One region of the Streptomyces sp. NPDC085900 genome, then DNA from elsewhere that is predicted to be linked to it. Evidence: riboswitches for the same ligand, from Rfam matches in the RefSeq annotation. Region 1 holds a riboswitch; each other region holds the start of a gene.

Region 1 (7,089 bases):
GCGGGCGGTGGCCCGGCGCCGGTCGCCGTGTGCGGCGGTGTCCTCGTCGGCGTGCGCCTTCACGAAGTTGTGCTCGGCGGGCTCGTCCAGCTCCGCGACCGTGCGCACGGCGTCGTCGATCAGGCCGACCACATGGGGGAAGGCGTCCCGGAAGAACCCGGAGATGCGGACCGTGACGTCGACGCGCGGCCTGCCGAGTTCGGCGAGGGGGACCACCTCGAAGCCGGTCACCCGGCGCGAGGCGTCGTCCCACACCGGCCGGCAGCCCAGCAGCGCCAGGATCTCGGCGATGTCGTCGCCCTGGGTGCGCATCGCGGACGTGCCCCACACCGTCAGCCCGACGGACTTCGGGTACTCGCCGGTGTCCTGCAGATAGCGCTGGACGAGCGAGTCGGCGAGCGACTGCCCGACCTCCCAACTGAGCCGCGACGGAATGGCCTTGGGGTCGACGGAGTAGAAGTTGCGGCCGGTCGGCAGGACGTTGACCAGACCGCGGGTGGGGGAGCCGGAGGGGCCGGCGGGGACGTAACCGCCGTCCAGCGCCTTGAGGATGTGGCCGATCTCGTCGGTGGTGCGGGCGAGCCGGGGGACCACCTCGGTGCAGGCGAACTCCACCACGGCGACCGCCTCCGGGAGTTCCTCGCCGAGGACCTCACGCACCAGGGCGCCGCTCTCGGCCGCGGCCCACGCCCGCTCCTCCATCCCCTCCGCGATCCGCCGGCACAGCTGCTCCAGCAGGTCGATCGCGTCGGCGGCGGTCCGGGACGGCCCCTCGACCAGGTCCGTCAGCTCCACCGGCACCTTCACCGGCGCCCCCGGCTCGGCCAGCAGCTCCTTCTCCACCAGCCCGAAACGAGCGGCGAGACAGGCCCTGAGCCCCGGCAGCGCGTTGGCCTGCCCGCCCCACACCTGAGAGGCGCGCAGCACGGCGAGCACCAGATTGACGCGCGGCTCACCGACCGGACCGCCGCCGAGGATGTGCAGACCGTCCCTGATCTGCACGTCCTTGATCTCGCACAGGTAGCCGTCGATGTGCATGACGAACTCGTCGAACGTCTCGTCGTCCGGCTGCTCGTCCACGTGCAGGTCGTGGTGGAGCTCGGCCGCCTTCACCAGCGTCCAGATCTGGGCCCTCACGGCGGGCGCCTTGGTCGGGTCGAGGTCGGAGACGAGCGCGTACTCGTCGAGCAGCTGCTCCAGCTTCGCCAGGTCGCCGTAGGTGTCGGCGCGGGCCATCGGCGGCACGAGGTGGTCGACGACCGTGGCATGCCCGCGCCGCTTGGCCTGGGTGCCCTCGCCGGGGTCGTTGACGATGAACGGGTAGACCAGCGGCAGTTCGCCCAGTACGGCGTCCGGCGCGCAGCCGCCGCTCAGCCCGAGTCCCTTGCCGGGCAGCCACTCCATCGTGCCGTGCTTGCCCATGTGGACGATCGCGTCGGCGCCGAAGGAGTTCTCCAGCCACCGGTAGGCCGCCATGTAGTGGTGCGACGGCGGCATGTCGGGGTCGTGGTAGATCGCGATCGGGTTCTCGCCGAAGCCGCGCGGCGGCTGGATCATCACGACGACGTTCCCGAACTGCAGGGAGGCGAGGACGATGTCGTCCCCGTCGACGTACAGGTTGCCCGGCGGCTCGCCCCACGCCTCCAGCATCCCGTCCCGCAGCTCCGGGTCGAGCTTGTCGAACCACGCCCGGTAGTCGGCGAGCGGCACGCGCGCGGGCGCGGCGGCCAGCTGGTCCTCGGTCAGCCACTCGACGTCGTGCCCGCCGGCCTCGATCAGCCGGTGGATCAACTCGTCGCCGCCGGAGGGGTATTCGGTGAGCGAGTAACCGGCCTCCCGCAGCGCGTCCAGCACCCGCACCGCCGACGCCGGAGTGTCCAGCCCCACCGCGTTGCCGACCCGGGAGTGCTTCGTCGGATACGCCGTGAAGACCAGCGCCAGCTTCTTGTCGGCGTTCGGCTTGTGCTTCAGCCGGGCGTGCCGTACGGCGATCCCGGCGACCCGCGCGGCCCGCTCGGGGTCGGCGACGTACACGGGGACGTCGTCGGGGCCCTGCTCCTTGAAGGAGAAGGGCACCGTGATCAGCCGCCCGTCGAACTCCGGGATCGCGACCTGCATCGCCGCGTCCATGGGGGAGAGGGCGGCGTCGGACTCGTCCCAGGCAGCCCTGGACGACGTGAGGCAGAGCCCCTGCAGCACGGGCACGTCGAGGTCGGCGAGCGCCCCGATGTCCCAGGCCTCCTCGTCGCCGCCCGCGGAGGCCTGCGAGGCGTGCGTGCCGCCGGCGGCGAGGACGGTGGCCACGAGCGCGTCGGCCCGGCCGAGGATCTCGTACAGCCCGGGGTCCGCGCCGCGCAGCGAACCGCAGTACACGGGAAGGGCGTTGGCGCCCCGCGCCTCGATCGCCTGGCACAGGGTGTCCACGAAGGCGGTGTTGCCGCTGAGTTCATGGGCCCGGTAGAAGAGCACGCCCACGGTCGGGCGGCCCTCCACCCTCTCGTACGAGCCGTGGACCCCGTACTCCGGCATCTTGTGCGGCTCGACGAAGCCCTCGCCCGTCAGCAGCACGGTGTCGGACAGGAACCGCGCCAGCTCGGTCAGGTTGGCCGGCCCGCCCTCGACGAGGTACTTCAGCGCCTCGGCGACCACACCCGCCGGCACGGACGACTCGGCCATCAGCTCCGCGTCCGGCACGGCCTCCCCGCCGAGCAGCACGGTCGGGACGCCGGACGCCTTCAGCGCGGCGAGCCCGTCCTCCCACGCCCGTTTCCCGCCGAGCAGCCGTACGACGGCGATGTCGGCGCCCTCGACGAGCCCCGGCAGCTCCCCGGCGACGTCCACCCGCATCGGGTTGCCGATCCGGTAGTCGGCGCCGGTCGCGGCCCGCGCCGCCAACAGGTCCGTGTCGGCGGTCGACAACAACAACACAGTGCTCATGCGGGCGCTCCAGGTGGAATGAATGGCAGTCCTTGCGGCGCGCCCGACTCGATGAGCCGCCACAGCGCGTCCGTGTCCGCGTGCTGTTCGATCAGGTCGCCGAGCCGGTCCAGCTGCTCCTCGCGCAGCGCGGCGAACGACGTGCCCTCGGCCGGCACGAAGCGGCGGCCCGCGGCGGCCGCCACCTCGCGCAGGAAGGCGCGCCGGAAACCGTCCGACTCCAGCGAACCGTGCCAGTGGGTGCCCCAGGTCTGGCCGACCCGGCAGCCGTCGAGGAAGGGCCGGCCCCCGCTCACGGAGGCGACCCCGTGATGGATCTCGTATCCCTCGACCCGCTCGCCGAGGGCTTCGCCCACCGGCCGGGTGAGGGTCTTCTCGCGGGCGAACCGCACCCGCACGGGCAGGACTCCGAGGCCCGCCACATGCCCCCGCCGGCTCTCCACCTCGTCCTCGATGTGCTCGCCGAGGACCTGGAAGCCGCCGCAGACACCGAGGATCGGGCGCTGTTCGGCCGCCCTGCGGCGCAGCGCGTCGGCGAGTCCCCGCTCGTGCAGCCACTCCAGGGCCCGGACGGTGCCGCGGGTCCCCGGGATCACCACGAGGTCCGCGTCCGCCAGTTCCTCGGGCCGGTCCACGAACCGCACGACGACCCCCGGTTCGGCGGCCAGCGCGTCGACGTCCGTGAAGTTGGACATCAGCGGGACCGCGCAGACCGCGACCCGCAGGACGTCCTCGCCCACCGGCGGGGCGACGTTCGACTCCCGCACGGTCCCGCGCAGGGACACCCGCAGTCCGTCCTCCTCGTCGATGCCGAGCCCGTGCCGGAAGGGCAGGACGCCGTACGTGCGCCGCCCGGTGAGCCCGTGCAGCATGTCGAGGCCGGGCTCCAGGAGGGCGACGTCACCCCGGAACTTGTTGACCAGGAACCCCGCCACGAGCGCCTGGTCCTCGGGGGACAGGAGCGCGACGGTCCCGAAGAAGGAGGCGAAGACGCCCCCGCGGTCGATGTCCCCGACCACCAGCACGGGCAGCCCTGCGTTCCGGGCGATGCCCATGTTCACGATGTCCGTGCGCCTGAGGTTGATCTCGGCCGGACTGCCCGCCCCTTCGCAGATCACCGCGTCATACGTGCCCCGCAGTTCGGCGAGACAGTCGAGAACGGTCCCGAGGAGCTTCTGCTGCCGGCCGCCGTGATACCCGCGCGCGCTCAACTCGCCCACGGGCCGGCCCATCAGCACGACCTGGCTGCTCTGCTCGCCTCCCGGCTTCAGCAGCACGGGGTTCATCAGCGCGGTCGGCTCGATCCGGCACGCCTGTGCCTGCATGGCCTGCGCCCGCCCGATCTCGGCGCCCTCGCGCGTCACGAACGAGTTCAGGGACATGTTCTGCGCCTTGAACGGCGCGACCTTGACGCCCTGTCGCACCAGCCAGCGGCAGATCCCGGCGGTGACGACGCTCTTGCCCGCGTCGGAGGTGGTGCCGGCGACGAGCAGCCCACCGCCGCTCATGACGCACGTCCCTTCAGCAGGGCGCGCGCCGCAACGCTCACGCCGAGCGAGAGCAGTCCGACGCGCCGTGACAGCCGTACGGCCCGCTCGATGTCCCCGACCTCCACGGGCCGCCCCTCACTGTTCAGCACGGGCCGGTGCTCGACCCGCCCTCCGTACGACAAGGTCCCGCCCAGGCGCACCCCGAGCGCTCCCGCGAACGAGGCCTCCACCGGACCGGCGTTGGGGCTCGGGTGCCGGCCGGCGTCGGCGCGCCAGGCCCGTACCGCCCCCGCCGGGTCGCCCCCGGCGACCGTCGCGAGCCCGGCCGTCAGCCTGGCCCCCGGCCAGCCGGCGACGTCGTCCAGCCGCGCCGAGGCCCATCCGTAGCGCCGGTACCGGGCCGAGCGGTGCCCGACCATGGCGTCCAGCGTGTTCACGGCCCGGAAGCCCAGCAGCCCCGGCACACCGCCGACGGCGCCCCACACCAGCGCCCCGACCACCGCGTCGGAGGTGTTCTCGGCGACCGACTCCACCACGGCCCGCGCGATCCCGTCGGCGTCCAGCGCCTGTGGGTCCCGCCCGCACAGATGCGGCAGCCGCGCCCGCGCGGCCTCGACGTCCCCGGCCTGAAGGGCCCGCCCGACGGTCCGGGCCTCGCGCGCGAGCGAAGTCCCGCCGACCACAGCCCAGGTGGCGGCGGCGGTCAGCGCGACGGAAGCGGTCCGGGAGGAACGTACGAGCGACTGTGCCGCGGCACCGAGGGCCACGGCACCGCCCACGCACACGGCGGTGTGCAGCGCGCCCCACCCTCGGTGGTCGCGCCACAGCACTCTTTCCACGGCGCCGGCGGCACGCCCGAACACGGCGACCGGATGCCCGCGGCGGGGATCGCCGAGGAGCTGGTCACCGAGGAGTCCGGCGGCGGCGCCGTACGCGAAGACGCGATCGGCCCGCACCGGCTCAGCCCGCCACGGGGTCGGGCAGGGCTCGGTGGATGAACCTCAACAGGCAGCCGCGCATGGCGATATGTCCTCACTCAGGGTGTCCACGCCCTGGTTCGACGAGACCGGCGGTGGGAGTTCCTGGCTTCCGGGGGATTGCTACCCCGGTGACAGTGGCGGGACCGCGCCGGAATCTCACCGGCTTCCTCCCTTGCCGCCGTACATGGCTCCGGAAGTCCACCATGCGCCCGTACGGCAGTCAACTTGCCGTTGACCTGCGGCGCGGGAGTGTGCTGAGGCCCACACGCAGGGGGTCGCCGGGGTCACCGGAACGCGTGATGCCGGGACGGATCACCGTCCCGGCATCACAGGTGCGTTCGAGGCTCAGGCCTTGTTCATGATCAGCGAGATTCCGTACGCGACGGCCGCCGCGCATCCCGCGAAGGCCACGTAGGCCCCGGTCGCGGCGAGAGCCGCCGAGTTGCCCTCGGCCACGGCCCGTTCGCGGCGGGCCAGGCCCATCACGCCGAGGGTGAACAGGGCGACGAGACCCACGGTGACCGCGAGGCTGACGCCGAAGACGGAGCCCAGAGCTGCCCAGTCGATCTTCATGCTGCTGATTCCTTCGTTACCTGATGCTCGAGACTCAGACGGCGGCCGGCGGGGCCGCCGGCTCCGTGGTCGTGGTCGTGGCCGGCGCCGAGATGGTGGCCGTCAGCTCCTCGCTGACGGTGCCCGCGGGCGGCGGGGTCACGGCGGCGATGGCCGTGGTCACCACGCCGGGCGGTTCCTCGGTCTCGTTGACGTTGGACGCGTCGACGACCTCGCGGCGCGAGAGCTTCCAGATCGCGGCGCTCGCGGCGACCAGGAAGACGGCGACGAGGGCGGTGCCCCAGTCCCCGAGATCCGTCACGGACTCGGCGCCCGCGCCGACGAGCGCGGCGGCCGGGAGGGTGAGGACCCAGGCGACCAGCATGCGGGTCGCGGTCGACCAGCGCACCACACCGCCCTTGCGGCCCAGGCCCGCGCCCATCACCGAGCCGGAGACGACGTGCGTGGTGGAGAGCGAGAAGCCGAGGTGCGAGGAGGCCAGGATCGCCGTGGCGGCGCTGGTCTGGGCGGCGAAGCCCTGCTGCGGCTGCAGCTCGGTCAGGCCCTTGCCCATCGTGCGGATGATGCGCCAGCCGCCGATGTAGGTGCCGAGCGCGATGGCGAGACCGGCGGAGAGGATGACCCAGGTGGGCGGGTCGGCGTCCGGGGCGACGACTCCGCCGGCGACCAGGGCGAGGGTGATGATGCCCATCGTCTTCTGCGCGTCGTTCGTGCCGTGCGCCAGGGAGACCAGTCCGGCGGAGGCGACCTGCCCGGCGCGGTAGCCCTTGGCGGCGGCCTTGCCCTCGGCCTTCTTGTCCAGGGTGTAGGAGAACCGCGTCGCGAGGAGCGCGGCGAGACCGGCGACGATCGGGGCGGCGAGCGCCGGCAGGAGCACCTTGGTCGCGAGCACGTCGCCGTGGACGGCACCGAAGCCGGCCGAGGCGACGGTGGCGCCGATCAGACCGCCCATGAGGGCGTGCGAGGAGCTGGAGGGCAGGCCCACCAGCCAGGTCAGAAGGTTCCAGAGGATCGCGCCGACCAGAGCGGCGAAGATGACCTCGGGACGGATGCCGGTCTCGTCGACGAGACCCTTGGAGATCGTGTTGGCGACCTCCACGGAGAGGAAA
Region 2 (7,089 bases), on a different contig from region 1:
GCTCCGCGGGTTCGAGCCCCGGCATGGTGCGCAGACCGGGCCAGGTCTCCGAGGTGTAGGGGTAGCCCCGAACCCAGTCGTCCTTCGCCAGACAGCGCGCGCGTACGGCGTCCACGTCGGGCAGCACGTCGTCGAGGACCCAGTAGTCGCGGCCCTTGGTGGGCTTGCGGTAGGGCAGGACGGGAAGGGCCGCGGGGACCCGGGGGGCGGGCTGTGGGGGCATGGGCCGAATCTAGGTCGGGGGCCCGTCTCGACTCTCCCGTGAAGTGGTCAACATTCCGTCAACCTGTGTCATGAACACCGCACCATGATCCGCCTCACACCCGTGGGATTTTACCGAATCAAAAGGTTCCGGCCCCCGGTGCCGTCCGTACTCACCTCCGTCCGACCCCCGCCGCAGAAGGGCGGGACAACCGATTGGGCAGGAGGCACGGTGCGCTTTTCGCGGAACGCGACGGGAACTCTCTTCGTGGGCGGTGCCCTCAGTCTGACCCTCGTCGCACTCGCCTATCCCTCGATGCTCGGGGTGAACACCGTGTCCAGTTCGGGGACGAGAGTCATCGCGCAGACGCAGTGGGGGCCGCTGACCGAGTCGGACCGGGACTTCGTGGTCAAGGTGCGCGCCGCCGGCCTGTGGGAGTACCCCGTCGGCCAGCTCGGCCTGCAGAAGGGGCAGAGCGCGGCGGTCAAGACCGCCAGCAAGCACCTCATCGACGGCCACGCGGCACTGGACGCCAGCTGCCGCAAGATCAGCACGATGCTCAACATCACGATCCCCAACGTGGCGAGCCCGCAGCAGGTGGGGTTCGTCAACACGCTCAAGGCGGACAGCGGCAAGCAGTTCGACACCGACTTCGCCAACATCCTTCGCGTGACGCACGGTTCGATCTTCAACACCATCGCGAAGATCCGCTCCACCACCAAGAACACCGTGGTGCGGACCCTGGCCGACCAGGCCAACGCAACGGTGCTGGACCACATCACGGTCATGGAGAACACCGGGCTGGTCAACTTCGACCAGGTGCTCTTCCAGGAGACCACCCCGCCGAAACTGCCCGCCAAGGACCTGACCCCGCCGCCCCCGGCCGCAGGTCAGCCCCAGATCGTGCTCACCCCGCCGGTGGACAGCACCACCCAACCCCCGGTCCTGCCGGGCGAGTCCAGCCCGAACGCCAGCCCCACTCCGACGGTGGGCTGAGCGACGGACAGCGGAAGGACCCTCTCCCGCTTGTGTCGAAATTGTGATGGACGGTTGAACTACCGCTGCGTCACCGCAGGTTGACAGCGTTCGATCACGGGATCCACGATGTGAGCGCACTGAGGCTCATGTGACCAGTGAGCCCGGTGTTTCTCCGACCATCACCCCGGCAGGGCCGGCCGCCGCATGCCCTCACGCTGCCCGCGCGGCCCTCGCCGGGTGCTGCACATGCCGAAGTGGGGATCCCGCCATGTCCACAGCGAGACGTGTCACCGCGCGCCGACTCCTCGGAACGGGCGCCGCGTCGCTCGCCCTGTGCGCCGCCACCGTCGCCGCCGCCTCCGGGGCCTGGGCGCACGGCGGCGCCCCCGGCGGAGACGGCTGGAAGGCGGGCGGCTCCTACAAGCCCGGCACGGGCGCCGGCACCAAGACGGAGACCGACCGCTGCCAGTTCTCCCTCGACGGCACGGACTTCTACGACTCGGTGAAGGTCGACGACCAGAACCTCAAGCCCACCGACGACGGCAAGGTCCACATCAAGGTCCGCACCGCCGGCGACGCCTCCACCTGCACCGCCTCGCTCGCCTCCTACCTCGCGCACGGCGCCACCTTCGCCACCTCGGGTCAGCAGGTCTTCGTCGACTTCGACACGGTGACGGTCAAGCCCGGCCAGACCGACTCCCTGGACATCGCGGTGCCGGACGCGGGCTGCTTCGCGCAGATCGACCTCTACCGCGGCGCCACCAGGTTCGACGGCAAGCAGGGCGCCGGCGACGGCTTCGAGCACGGCGACCTGCCGGCCGGCCCGGACCACGCGGTCATCAAGGACAAGCTGATCGCGTCCTGGAACGGCGGCACGAAGGACTGCACGACCACCGAGTCGCAGCCCCCGGCCACGCCCTCCACGACCCCGTCCACCCCGGCCGGGGAGAGCCCCACCCCGACGCCGAGCGCCTCGGAGTCGACGCCGGACACCCCCGTGGCGTCCGCGTCCACCAGCGTCCCGGCGGCCACGCCGAACGGCGGCGGTGGCGACCTCGCCGAGACCGGCGGCGGCAGCGACTCCGGCATGATCGCCGGCGGCGCGGCGGTCCTGCTGGCCGGCGGCGCGGCGATCGTCGTCGCGAGCCGACGCCGGCGCGGCGCCCGCTCCTGAACCACTCCCGAACGACGGACGCCCCGGGGATCCCCCGCTCCGGGGCGTCCGTCACGTCCGCACGCCGTCAGCTCGCGTCGGCCGCACAGTGCTTGAGCAGCAGCCGTACGTCCTCGTCGACGACCCGGTAGCGCACGACCCGCCCCTCCTTCTCCCCGGCGACCGCACCGGCCGCGCGCAGCAGCCGCAGCGCCTGGGAGACGGCCGGGTCGTTCATGCCGGTCGCGATCGCCAGGTCGGACACGGCCAGCGGCCCCGTGCGGTGCAACGCGAGCAGCAGGGCCAGCCGCTTGGGGTCGGCGAGCAGGGAGAAGCGGTCGGCCCAGGCGCGGACATGGGCCTCGTCACCGATGGCGGCGATGGCGTCGCACACCCGGTGGCCGTCGATGGTGCGACGGTCTGCGCGGTCGGCCGGGACGAGATGCATGGAGTCATCCTCGCAGCCCCATATGTGATCTTGAATACCTGCGCAGGTACGCAGCTATGCAGGGATACGTGCGGTCGCCTACGGTGAGCGGGCCGTGGCGTTCGGGAATCCGGTGCGATACCGGAGCGGCCCTCGCCACTGAAATCGGGGAGTCCCCGTCCCGCGTCCCGCAAGGGACAGCCACTGGTCGTCTCACGACGGCTGGGAAGGCAGGGATGACGGACGCACGACCCGTAAGCCAGGAGACCGGCCACGGCAGCTCACGAAAGATCCACGAGGTGCTGGAGCTGATCGCATGACCCTGCCTGAGATCAAGGACGTCTCCTTCCGCTGGCGGCGCGAGGACACCGTCAAGACCGCCGGACTGGTGGCGGTGATCGCCGCCCTTCACATCGTCGCCTTCGGAATCCTCTTCCTCCTGGTGGTCCCCGGCCACTACGAGGTCGGCTCCAAGGCCTTCGGCATCGGCCTGGGCATCACCGCCTACACACTGGGCGTGCGGCACGCCTTCGACGCCGACCACATCGCCGCGATCGACAACACCACCCGCAAGCTGATGGCCGACGGCAAACGGCCGGTGTCCGTCGGGTTCTGGTTCGCGCTGGGGCACTCGAGCGTGGTGATCGTGCTGGCCGTGATGATCGCGGCGGGCACGCAGCTCGCCGACAAGGTGACCAACCAGAACTCCGGCACCCACCAGGTCCTCGGCTTCCTGGGGACCACGGTCGCCGGTGCCTTCCTCTACCTGATCGCCGCGCTCAACCTGGTGGCCCTGGTCGGCATCGTGCGCGTGTTCCGGGCGATGCGGGCGGGGACGTACGACGAGAACGAGCTCCAACGGCACCTCGACTCCCGCGGTTTCATGAACCGCTTCCTCGGCCGTCTCACCCGGTCCATCAGCCGCCCCGGCCAGATGTACCCGGTCGGCTTCCTGTTCGGGCTCGGCTTCGAGACGGCCACCGAGGTCACCCTCATGGTCATGGCGGGCTCCGGAGCGGCGGCGGGCCTTCCCTGGTACGCGATCCTCTGCCTGCCCCTCCTCTTCACCGCGGGGATGTGCCTGTTCGACACGCTCGACGGCACGTTCATGAACTTCGCCTACCAGTGGGCGTTCTCCAACCCGGTCCGCAAGGTCTTCTACAACCTCACCATCACCGGCCTGTCCATCGTGGTCGCCTTCTTCATCGGCACGATGGAACTCGCGGGCCTGGACGTCGGCAACATCGGCTACGTCATCGTCGCCCTGTTCATCATCGTGTGGGCGGCCGCACTGGCCTACTGGCGCCTGGCGAAGGTGGAACAGCGCTGGACGGCACGGGCGGCCGAAGCGGACTAGGACCGCTCGACGGTAGCCAGATACAACTTCACGAACCGCTCCACGTCCACGTCCAACGCCACATCGACCAGGGCCTGTTCACGGGCGCCCTCATGGTGCTCGGCCTCGCCGGGCCGAGGGCGCCGGTCGACGATCGTCTGCCCTCGCGTCGCCCCCGGCGCGAGGGAGACCTCGACGGGGAGCAGCCGCGTGCCGATCCCCGCCGGATCGACGACAGCGCACACGGCACCCGCGTCCCCCAGCCCACCGGCCTCCTCGGCCTCGGGCGCCTCACCGGGATGGGCCGGCCGATGGGCCAGCAGCTCACCGGCCAAACGAGTCCCGGGTTCGGAGGACGCCCGCAGCCGATGCACGTCCGCACTGGGCACGACGACCTGGGTAAAAACATCCAGCCCGTACATGGTGATCGGCACCCCGGCGGTCAGCAGCACCGCTGCCGCCTCGGGGTCGTGCCAGACGTTGAACTCGGCGACGGGTGTGGCGTTGCCGGTCGCCACCGCGCCGCCCATGAACACGATCCGCTCGATGTTGCGGGTGACCTCGGGATGGGTCCGCAGCAGCAGCGCGATGTTGGTCAGGGGCGCGGTGGGAATCAGGGTCACCGGACGCGGCGAGGCGAGGATCTCCCTGTGCAACAAAGTCACCGCGTCCACGTCGACCGGCCTCCGCCCGGGCGCGGGCAACCCGAGATCGCCCATACCGTCGACCCCGTGCACCGGAGCCGGCCGCGCAGGCTCGATCAACGGCCGCTCGGCCCCCCGGGCGACCGGAATGTCGGGCGCCCCGGCCTGCTCCAGCACGGTGAGGGTGTTACGGACGACGCCGTCCACGTCCGTGTTCCCGGCGACGCAGGTCACCGCCCGCAGATCGAGCCCCGGATGCCGCACGGCGAACAACAGCGCCAGGGCGTCGTCGACACCGGTGTCACAGTCGATGATCACCGGAATGCCCACCACGACGAACTCCTCTCGACGCCCCGCACCAGCGACTGTACGAGGGATACCGCACCCGGGCCACAAGGGACCCGCGGCCGCGTACGGCGAGAAGGGGCCGCGGCGGGGGGTGCCCGCCCGCAGTGTCGGGCGTCAAGAAACAGCACATCCCACCCCACAGCACCGCCCGACCGAGGACGGACACCCCCGGCGCCGCGGCCCCGCCCCCAGACCCCTACGCGCACCCCCACAACGCACCACCACGCGCCGCGACCCGCTCCCCGACCCGCCGCACCAACTCCGCACCGGACATCACACCGACCCGCCGCCCGTCCCGCAGCCGCAGCGCCACCTGATCCCCCTCGGCCTCCCGCGCCCCGATCACGGCCTGGTACGGCACCAGCCGAGCCCCCCGGATCCGAGCCCCCAGACTGCCGCCCTCCGGCCCGACCAGTTCCACCCGCAGCCCCAGCGCCGAAGCCCGCCGCACCAGCGCCTCCGCCACCGCCCGCTGCTCCTCCGCGACCGGCAGCACCACGAGCTGCACGGGCGCGAGCCACACCGGAAACGCGCCGCCGTGTTCCTCGACGAGTTGCGCGACCACCCGCTCCACGCTGCCGATGATGCTGCGGTGCACCATCACGGGCCGGTGCTTCGCACCGTCGGCACCGACATACTGCAGGCCGAACCGCTCGGGCTGATGAAAGTCGATCTGCACGGTGGACAGGGTGGCCTCACGCCCAGCGGAGTCGACGACCTGAACGTCGATCTTGGGCCCGTAAAAGGCGGCTTCGCCCGCAACGGCCTCGTAAGGAACACCCTCGGCGTCCAGCACCTCCCGCAGCAACCCGCTGGCCCGCTCCCAAACAGCTTCCCCGGCAACGTACTTGCCGCCCTCACCCGGCAGAGAAAGCCGGAAGCGAGCGGCCCGGATGCCGAGATCGGCGTAGGCCCGCCGGATGAGCCGCAGAGCATCCCGGGCCTCCCCGACGGCCTGATCCGGAGTGCAGAAGATATGGGCGTCGTTGAGCTGGATGGCCCGCACACGGGTGAGCCCACCGAGCACACCCGACAGCTCGGACCGGTACATGGCACCCACCTCGGCGATCCGCAGAGGCAGTTCGCGATAGCTGTGTGCCCGCGACCGATAGATGAGCGCGTGATGCGGACACAGACTGGGCCGCAGCACGACCTCCTCACCGCCCAGCCGCATGGGCGGGAACATGTCGTCGCCGTAGTGGGACCAGTGCCCGGAGATCTCGTACAGCTCCCGCTTGCCCAGCACGGGCGAGTACACGTGCCGGTACCCGGCGGCGCGCTCGACCTCCCGGACGTACTCCTCCAGCACGTGCCGCACGGTCGCCCCGTCGGGCAGCCAGTACGGCAGTCCCGCGCCCATCAGCGGGTCGGTGTCGAACAGTTCCAGCTCACGGCCGAGTCGACGATGGTCGTACATGGTCGTTCTCCTCACGTCACTGCGGGAGGGGCGAGCGACCGGCCGACGACGAAGCCCCGGGGCACTCGCCCCGGGGCTTCGGACAGGAATCAGCGCGCCGGGACACTCTCCGGCGTCGTCGTGGAACACACGTAGGCGCGCTGCATGAGAAAAAACTAGCGCCCCCCGAAAAGAAGACGCGAGCCGTTTTCGGAGTAGCCCGTACGGACCGGAGCGCTGGTGACACAGGACGCGGGATGGTCCCTTGAAAGACAACCGATCATGTAAGCGCCCTCCGGGAGGCCCCTCGATGCCCCGCACCCCCACCCGCCTCCTCACCGCAGCCGCACTCACCGCAGCCGCCCTGCTCACCGCGACCGCCTGCACGGCGGGCACACCGCAAGCGAAGGAGAAGCCCCCGGCCGCCCCCAAGAAACCGTCAGCCACCGGCTCGGCACCGGCCCCCCGGGTCCTCACCCAGGCCCAGGCCCAGGCCGCCTTGGTCACCGCGACCGACCTGGGGGAGCCGTGGGCGCCGACGCAGGGGGCGGCGACTTGGCGGGACGGGCTGCTGAAGGCCACGACCGAGTCGCCCGAGTGCCGTC
Region 3 (7,089 bases), on a different contig from region 1:
ACGGCATCCACGGACCGACCCCGCCCGTCAGCAGCGCCGACGCGAACATCGTGAGCGAGCCGAGGGTGAAGCCGAAGCCGGGACCCAGGACCCGCCCGCTGAGCACCATCAGGAAGAACATCGGCTCGATGCCCGCGGTCCCGGCCCCGAGCGGGCGCAGGGCGGCGCCGGTCGCGGCGAGCACGCCCAGCATGGCCACGGCCTTAGGACCGAGACCCGACTCGGAGATCGTCGCGGCCACCACGGCGACGAGCAGCACGAGGAGACCCGCGAAGAGCCACGGGGCGTCCTGGGCGTGGGCGGCGAGGCCCGAGCCGGGCGGGGCGAGGAAGGGCCAGCCGAAGGCGACGACACCGACCGCGCTGACGAGGGCGAGAGCGGCGAGGGAACGGGGACCGAGGCGGACCGCCCGCGAGGTCCGGGCGGCTCCCTCCGCCCTGACGGCGGGGGTCATCCGAGGGCCTCCCGCACCTGGGCGACCGTGAGCCACGGCCGCGGGGCGAGGATCTTCGTGACCTGCGGGGCGAAGGAGGGGGAGGAGACCACGACGTCCGCGGTCGGGCCGTCGGCGATCACCTCTCCCTCCGCGAGGAGGACCACGCGGTCGGCGAGCTCCGCGGCCAGCTCCACGTCGTGCGTCGCGAGGACGATCGCGTGACCGTCGGCCGCGAGGGAGCGCAGGAGGGTGACCAGACGGGCCTTCGCGGCGTAGTCCAGCCCCCGGGTCGGCTCATCGAGGAGGAGCAGGGGCGGGCGGGCGGTCAGCACGACGGCCAGTGCGAGGGTGAGGCGCTGGCCCTCCGAGAGGTCCCGGGGGTGGGTGTCGTCGGGGACGCCGGGGAGCAGCCCGGAGAGGAGGTCGCGGCAGCTGCCGGGGGGTGCCTGGGCGTCCCGGTCGGCCGCCGCGCACTCGGCGGCGACCGTGTCCGCGTAGAGGAGGTCGCGGGGTTCCTGGGGGACCAGGCCCACCTGGCGCACGAGCTCCCGGGGCGAGGTGCGGTGCGGGGTGAGGCCGGCGACGCGGACCGTGCCCGCGGAGGGCTCGACGAGACCCACGAGCGCGTTGAGGAGCGTGGACTTCCCGGCGCCGTTCCGCCCCATCAGGGCGACGGTCTCACCGGCGGCGATGGTGAGCCCGACCTGGTGGAGGACCTCGGCATGCGGGCGGCGGACGGTCAGGGTACGGACCTCGGCGGCGGGGTCGGGCACCGGAGCCGGCGGGGTCGTGTCCTTGCGGCGAGAGGGGAGCCAGCGCCGCCTGCGGGTGCGGGCGGCCGGCGGCGTGCCGCCCGCCACGGCCGACGGGGTGCCGTCCGTGCGCGGGGCGTGTGCGATCTTGGCTGGCGCCGTGACGCTCGCCTTGGTCGGTGGGGTGGCGTCCGTGCGGGGGGCCGGTGCGATCTCGGCCGGCGCCGTGACGTTCGCCTTGGTCGGTGGGGTGGCGTCCGTGCGGGGGGCGGGTGCGATCTCGGCCGGCAGTGCGGCGCTCGCCCTGGTTGGCGGGGTGGCGTCCGTCTTCGGAGCGTGTGCGATCCCGGCCGGCGGCGTGAGCCTCGTCTCCATCCGCAGGGTGCCGTCGGTCTCAGGAGCGTGTGCCGCCATGGAGGCGCGACCGGCCGCGGGCGGCGCGAGGTCCGCAAGCCGCTCGCGCAGTTCGGCCGCCCTGCGGCGCGCGTCCCGGACTGTCAGTGGCAGCGGGGACCAGCCCGCCAGCCGCCCCAGTTCCACCACCGGCGGAGCCACCGGGGACACGGCCATCATCTCCGCGGGCGTGCCCAGCAGGGGGGCCGCTCCCGGGGCCGGAAGGACCGCGACCCGGTCGGCGTACTGGATGACGCGTTCCAGGCGGTGTTCCGCCATGAGGACGGTCGTGCCCAGGTCGTGGACCAGCCGCTGGAGGACCGCGAGGACCTCCTCGGCCGCGGCCGGGTCCAGGGCCGACGTCGGTTCGTCGAGGACCAGGACCCGCGGGTGCGGAGTGAGGACCGAGCCGATGGCCACGCGCTGCCGCTGCCCGCCGGACAGGGTGGCGATGGAGCGGTCGCGGAGGTCGGAGAGACCGAGCAGGTCCAGGGTCTCCTCGACACGTCGGCGCATCACCGCCGGTGCCAGACCCAACGACTCCATCCCGTAGGCCAGTTCGTCCTCGACCGTGTCCGTCACGAAGTGGGAGAGGGGGTCCTGGCCCACCGTGCCCACCACGTCCGCCAGTTCACGGGGCTTGTGGGTACGGGTGTCGCGGCCCGCCACCGTGACGCGGCCGCGCAGAGTGCCACCCGTGAAGTGGGGGACCAGGCCGCTGACGGTGTTGAGGAGGGTCGACTTGCCGGTGCCGGACGGGCCCACCAGCAGCACCAGTTCGCCCTCCGGGACCTCGAAGTCCACGCCCCGGAGGGTGGGTTCGGCCGCCCCCTCGTAGGTCACCGAGACGTCCTCGAAGCGGATCACGACGGCTCCTTGGGGGTGGGGGCGACGCAGGCGGGCAACAGGGCGACGAGTACGGCCGCCGCCGGCCAGAGCGGAAGCGTGGGTGCCGTGAGCGGGACGACGGAGGGGGCCAGGGCGGCCGGGTCGGTCGCGGCGGCCAGGGTGAGGAGCGCGGCGGGCACGGCGCCGGAGGCCGTCACCAGCCAGGCGCGCGCATCCCAGCGGTCGGGGCGGTAGCGCGTGCGCAGGCTGCGGCGGCCGCCCAGGCGGAGACCGGCGAGGGACGCGGTGACCCCGGCGAGGAGGAGGGGCAGACCGTAGGTGCCGGCCTCGGCGGTGAGCAGCCCGTACGTTCCCGCGCAGACGCCCAGCAGACCGCCGAGCGTGAGGGCGGTGGTCGTACGGCGCACGGGGGCGGGGACCTCGGCGGTACGGCCGTATCCTCGCGCGTCCATGGCCGCGGCGAGGGCGACGGAGCGCTCCAGGGCGCCTTCCAGGACGGGCAGGCCCACCTGGAGCAGGCCTCGGATGCCGCTGTCCGGGCGGCCGCGCAACCGGCGGGCGGCGCGCAGACGGTGGACGTCGACGATGAGGTTCGGCGCGAAGGTGAGCGCGACGACGACCGCCACGCCCGTCTCGTACAGCGCGCCGGGCAGGGACTTCAGCAGGCGGGCGGGGTTGGCGAGGGCGTTGGCCGCGCCCACGCAGACGAGAAGAGCGGCGAGCCTCAGGCCGTCGTAGAAGGCGAAGAGAAGCGACTCGGCCGTGACCTCGCCGCCCAGGCGGATGCCCTGGGCCCAGTGCGGGAGCGGCACTTCGGGGAGCGTGAGGAGGGTGTGCGTGCCGGGGACGGGGGAGCCGAGGGCGACGGCGAAGACGAGGCGGATGAGGAGGACGGCGAGGGCGAGCCGGAGGAAGGCGGTGTAGGAGCGGGCGTCGGGCGATCGGGGGCGGCAGGTGGAGACGACGTAGGCGGAGACGGCGATCAGGAGGCCGAGGAGCAGGGGGTTGCCGGTCCGGGTGGCCGCGGTACCGAGCGCGAGCGACCAGAGCCACCAGGCCCCGGGGTGCACGAGGGGACGCCGCTGCCGCGACCGCGGCACGGAGCCCCCCGCCGACACCCGCGGGGCGCTGCCCTGTTCGGACCGCTCGGGATCGCGGATGTCAGGCATGCCTGCGCCGTCGGGCCTGCCATGCCGCCGCGGCGCCCAGCAGCGCGACCGCCCCCGCACCCACCCACAGGCCCACCGAAGGACCGCTTCCGCCGCCGTCGGTGTGCTTGTCCTCGGCGTTCGCCACCTGCTCGCCGCACCCCTTCGCCGGATACCCGGCGATCGCGCACAGCAGGGCGTTGGTGTCGTAGCGCAGGGGCTTCGCCACCGCGGCCAGGGCGTCCGCCGTCGTCGCGTCGGCGGGCACCCGGGCGCACGCCGTGCGACGGGCGGGCGGGTGCTCGGCGGACGGGGCGTCCTTCGCCGTGCCGAAGTCGATGAGCAGGGCTATCCGCTTCTCGCCCCGGACCTCCGGGGTCCGCGCGCAGATCGCCGCGAAGGACGTCGCGCCGCGTGGCTTCGCCGCGTCCCCCGAGTCCTCGCTCACCGAGAAGCGGAAGCCCTGGACGTCGCCGTCGGAGGGGCGGGCGGTGGCGGGGCCCTGGGTGGCGTACGCCCAGTGGCCGGAGTCGTAGGTCCAGAAGGACCAGTACCGGTAGCTGGTGGCCCCGGCCGGTGCGGCGAGGCCCAGGGTGAGCAGCAGGGTCGTGAGGAGAAGGGTCGCGCGGCGGGTCACCGCTGACGCCTCCTGCCGCGGAGCATCAGCGCGAAGCCGATGAGGGCGCCGACGAGCAGGCCGCCGCCGACCGTCCAGGCCACGCCGATGGAGCCCTTGTCCTTGCCGCCGGAGGCCTTGGTGTCGTCCGGGCCGGCCGTCGGGTTGTCGTCGACGCCCGCGGGGGTAGGGCCGGTCGCGTTGAGCTTGGCGACGAGGTCCAGGCCGCCGAAGTCGTGGACGTCACCGCCCTGGGCGGCGGACGCGGCGAAGATCAGCTGGGCGTAGGCGGCGGGACCGGCCTGGGCGGCCCAGTCGGCGGCGTGGGACTCCAGCCAGTGCAGCGGCTTCGCGGCCTGGGAGTTGAAGCCCGCGGTCGAGAGGGCGACGACCGCGTCGGCCGTGTTGCCGTAGTCGGGCTGGGGCTTGGCGCCGGGCAGCGCGGTGGTGAGGTGGCCGCTCTTGGCGAGGGTCTTGGCGAGCCAGGCGGCGCCGTTGTCCGCGGCGGGCAGGTGGTCGGAGTCGCTGTCGGGGTCCGTGCAGCCGGCGGGCGCGTCGGTGTCGTCCTGCCTGCTGCCCGCGACCGTCTCGCCGAACAGGCCCAGCACGGCCGCCGCGGTGGCGTCGGCGTTCGCCGCGAGCTTGCCCTTCTTGTCGGGCTGGTAGGCGAAGGCGCCCGCGTCGGGGCCGTCGCAGGGCAGCGCGAGGCCGCGCAGGGCGTCGAAGGGGGACTTGCCGTCCTTGCGGAGGTTCGGCACGGTCACGCCGCCCTGGGCCAGGGCGCCGATCACGACGGACGTCGAGTTCGCGTCACTGGCGCCGCCGGCGGTGAACCCCCAGCCGCCGTCCTTGTTCTGCACCGACTTCAGCCAGGTGACGGCCTTTCGCACCCGGCCGTCGTGACCGCCGATCTCGGCCAGGGCCTGGACCGCGGCCGCCGTGCTGTTGGTGTCGGCCTTGCAGGGCGCGCCGGCGGTGGCGCGGTAGGCGGCGAAGGAGCCGTCGCCGCACTGCTGCCGGGCCAGCCAGGCCACGGCCGCGTCGGCCGGCTCGACACCGGCGGTGCGCTGCGCGAGCAGGGCGAGCGACTGGCGCCAGACGCCGTCGTAGGTCGGGTCGGAGGTGCCGTAGAGGCCGGCGGGGAGCGATGCCGAGGGAGACGGCGAGGCGGCGACAGCGGGGGTCGCACCGCCGAGTACGGCTGCGGCGGCCAGCGCCGCGGCGCTGTGACGGATGACGTTCATGATCGGCTGCTGCCTCTCCCTGGGGAGCCTGACAGCAGCACGGGACAGCCCCGGGCGGCTCGGCTCCGTATACCTCGACGGTGCCGTGTGGCGGCGGGGTGCCGACACACCTGAGCCGGTCACGATCCGTGCGGGGCACTCCGGCTGGCCGGTCCGGGTCGGACCGGGTCACGGTTGCGGGTCAGCGCCGGATTCGCACCGGCTTTCCCCCGTACGGGTGATGACGACCCCGACACTGTACCCGCGGGTCAGGAGCGACCTGAGAGGTGGCTGTGCGTGACGGAGGTCACTGGTGCCGGTGCCGTGAACTGCCCGGTCCCGGTGTCTTTCTGTCGCCGTCAGCCCACGACGGCCACCGCGTCCACCTCGACCAGCACCCCCTCCCGCACCAGGCGTGCCACGACGGTCGTCCGGGCCGGAAGCGGGTCGCAGTCGGCGAAGAACTCCCGGTAGACGGTGTTGAACTCGGCGAAGTGGGCGCGGTCGGCCAGATAGCAGGTGCAGCGCACGATCGAGCGGCGGTCGCCGACCACGGCCTCGACATTGGCCAGCACCCGGCGCGCCTGGTCGGCGAAGGCGGCCGGCATCTCGTGGGTGACCGGATGCAGGGGCCCCTGGCCGGAGGTGAACAGGAAAGGGCCGGTGCGCACGCCCTGTGACAGCGGCGGTTCGGTGCCGTCGGAGAAGCGGACGTAGGGCGCGGCGTCGGTGTGCACGCGCTGCGGGTCGCCGCCGAAGGGCAGGACGAGGGTGCGGGTGGCGAGCCGCCAGGTACCGTCGGCGGCCCTGCGGAAGGCGTCCTCGTAGTGGCCCACCTGGTACGGCGGCCCGGCGGGCAGGATGCCGCCCGGGTGGCCGTCGCTGCGGTACGTCGTGAAGTACGAGGTCGCCGTGGCCGTGTCCGGGCCGGTCACGGTGACCCGGATGTTGGACATGACGCGGCGCGAGAGCCGGTGGGCGGGACGGGCGCCGAAGTACGTCCGCAGGGCGTCCCGTCCCTCGATCCGCCGTTGTCCCTCGGGCCACTGCCAGACGCCGTCCTCGGTGAACAGCTCGGCCACGGTGGCGGGTTCACCGAGATCGAGTCGGTGGACGAAGTCGAGGATCAGGCGTTCGCAGGCGCGCTCGGCGAGAAGGTTCTCCATGAACACGTATTCATACGCGGTCGACGGCCGTGTACGTCACCGAATTCATGCGCGGTCGACGGCCACGTACGTCACCGGATCGCTCCCCGGCACCGCCTCCGCCCGGCCCAGCTTCACCAGCCGTCGCAGATGCGCCTCCGCTTCTGAGACGGCGATGTTCCGCGAACCGTAGGGGATTTGCTCCCAGGGCCGGTTCCACTCCATGCGCTCGGCGAGCTGCCAGGGGGTGAGGGGTGCGGCGAGCAGGCCCAGGAGCCCGGCGAGGCGTTCGTCGTGGTGGGCGAGCAACTCCCGGACGCGGGACGGGCCGTCGGTGAAGACGTGCTGGTGGGCCGGGAGCACCTCGGCGGGGGCGAGTCGGCCGACGCGTTCGAGGGAGTCGAGGTAGTCGCCGAGGGGGTCGGTGACCGTGGCGTCGTCCGGGTCCTCGTAGAGGCCGATGTGCGGGGTGATCTCGGGGAGCAGGTGGTCGCCGGAGAACAGGCGTCCGTGGCCCGGGAGTCGGG

What was found. A riboswitch is a leader RNA that binds a small molecule or an ion and turns the genes downstream of it on or off. The one in region 1 is predicted to bind cobalamin.
Region 2: another riboswitch for cobalamin. It lies ahead of ACIGDI_RS32350 (HoxN/HupN/NixA family nickel/cobalt transporter); the one in region 1 lies ahead of ACIGDI_RS36975 (cobalamin biosynthesis protein).
Region 3: another riboswitch for cobalamin. It lies ahead of ACIGDI_RS03635 (prenyltransferase/squalene oxidase repeat-containing protein); the one in region 1 lies ahead of ACIGDI_RS36975 (cobalamin biosynthesis protein).

What each region holds. Positions count from the first base shown of each region.
Region 1 covers NZ_JBITSP010000014.1:164,100-171,188, forward strand. Annotated here, with positions in the region: gene cobN (cobaltochelatase subunit CobN) at 1-2,937, opposite strand, end outside; gene ACIGDI_RS36970 (cobyric acid synthase) at 2,934-4,445, opposite strand; gene ACIGDI_RS36975 (cobalamin biosynthesis protein) at 4,442-5,383, opposite strand; cobalamin riboswitch at 5,484-5,625, opposite strand; gene ACIGDI_RS36980 (hypothetical protein) at 5,753-5,980, opposite strand; gene ACIGDI_RS36985 (inorganic phosphate transporter) at 6,015-7,089, opposite strand, start outside.
Region 2 covers NZ_JBITSP010000011.1:114,006-121,094, reverse strand. Annotated here, with positions in the region: gene ACIGDI_RS32370 (DUF6445 family protein) at 1-223, opposite strand, end outside; gene ACIGDI_RS32365 (DUF4142 domain-containing protein) at 470-1,198, shown strand; gene ACIGDI_RS32360 (LAETG motif-containing sortase-dependent surface protein) at 1,449-2,354, shown strand; gene ACIGDI_RS32355 (metalloregulator ArsR/SmtB family transcription factor) at 2,422-2,781, opposite strand; cobalamin riboswitch at 2,836-3,051, shown strand; gene ACIGDI_RS32350 (HoxN/HupN/NixA family nickel/cobalt transporter) at 3,077-4,117, shown strand; gene ACIGDI_RS32345 (nucleoside hydrolase) at 4,114-5,073, opposite strand; gene thrS (threonine--tRNA ligase) at 5,285-6,505, opposite strand; gene ACIGDI_RS32335 (hypothetical protein) at 6,795-7,089, shown strand, end outside.
Region 3 covers NZ_JBITSP010000001.1:810,832-817,920, forward strand. Annotated here, with positions in the region: gene ACIGDI_RS03615 (ECF transporter S component) at 1-454, opposite strand, end outside; gene ACIGDI_RS03620 (ATP-binding cassette domain-containing protein) at 451-2,448, opposite strand; gene ACIGDI_RS03625 (energy-coupling factor transporter transmembrane component T) at 2,445-3,599, opposite strand; gene ACIGDI_RS03630 (SCO2322 family protein) at 3,592-4,215, opposite strand; gene ACIGDI_RS03635 (prenyltransferase/squalene oxidase repeat-containing protein) at 4,212-5,438, opposite strand; cobalamin riboswitch at 5,550-5,691, opposite strand; gene ACIGDI_RS03640 (RidA family protein) at 5,777-6,154, opposite strand; partial or broken gene ACIGDI_RS03645 (nuclear transport factor 2 family protein) at 6,152-6,583, opposite strand; gene ACIGDI_RS03650 (MBL fold metallo-hydrolase) at 6,629-7,089, opposite strand, start outside.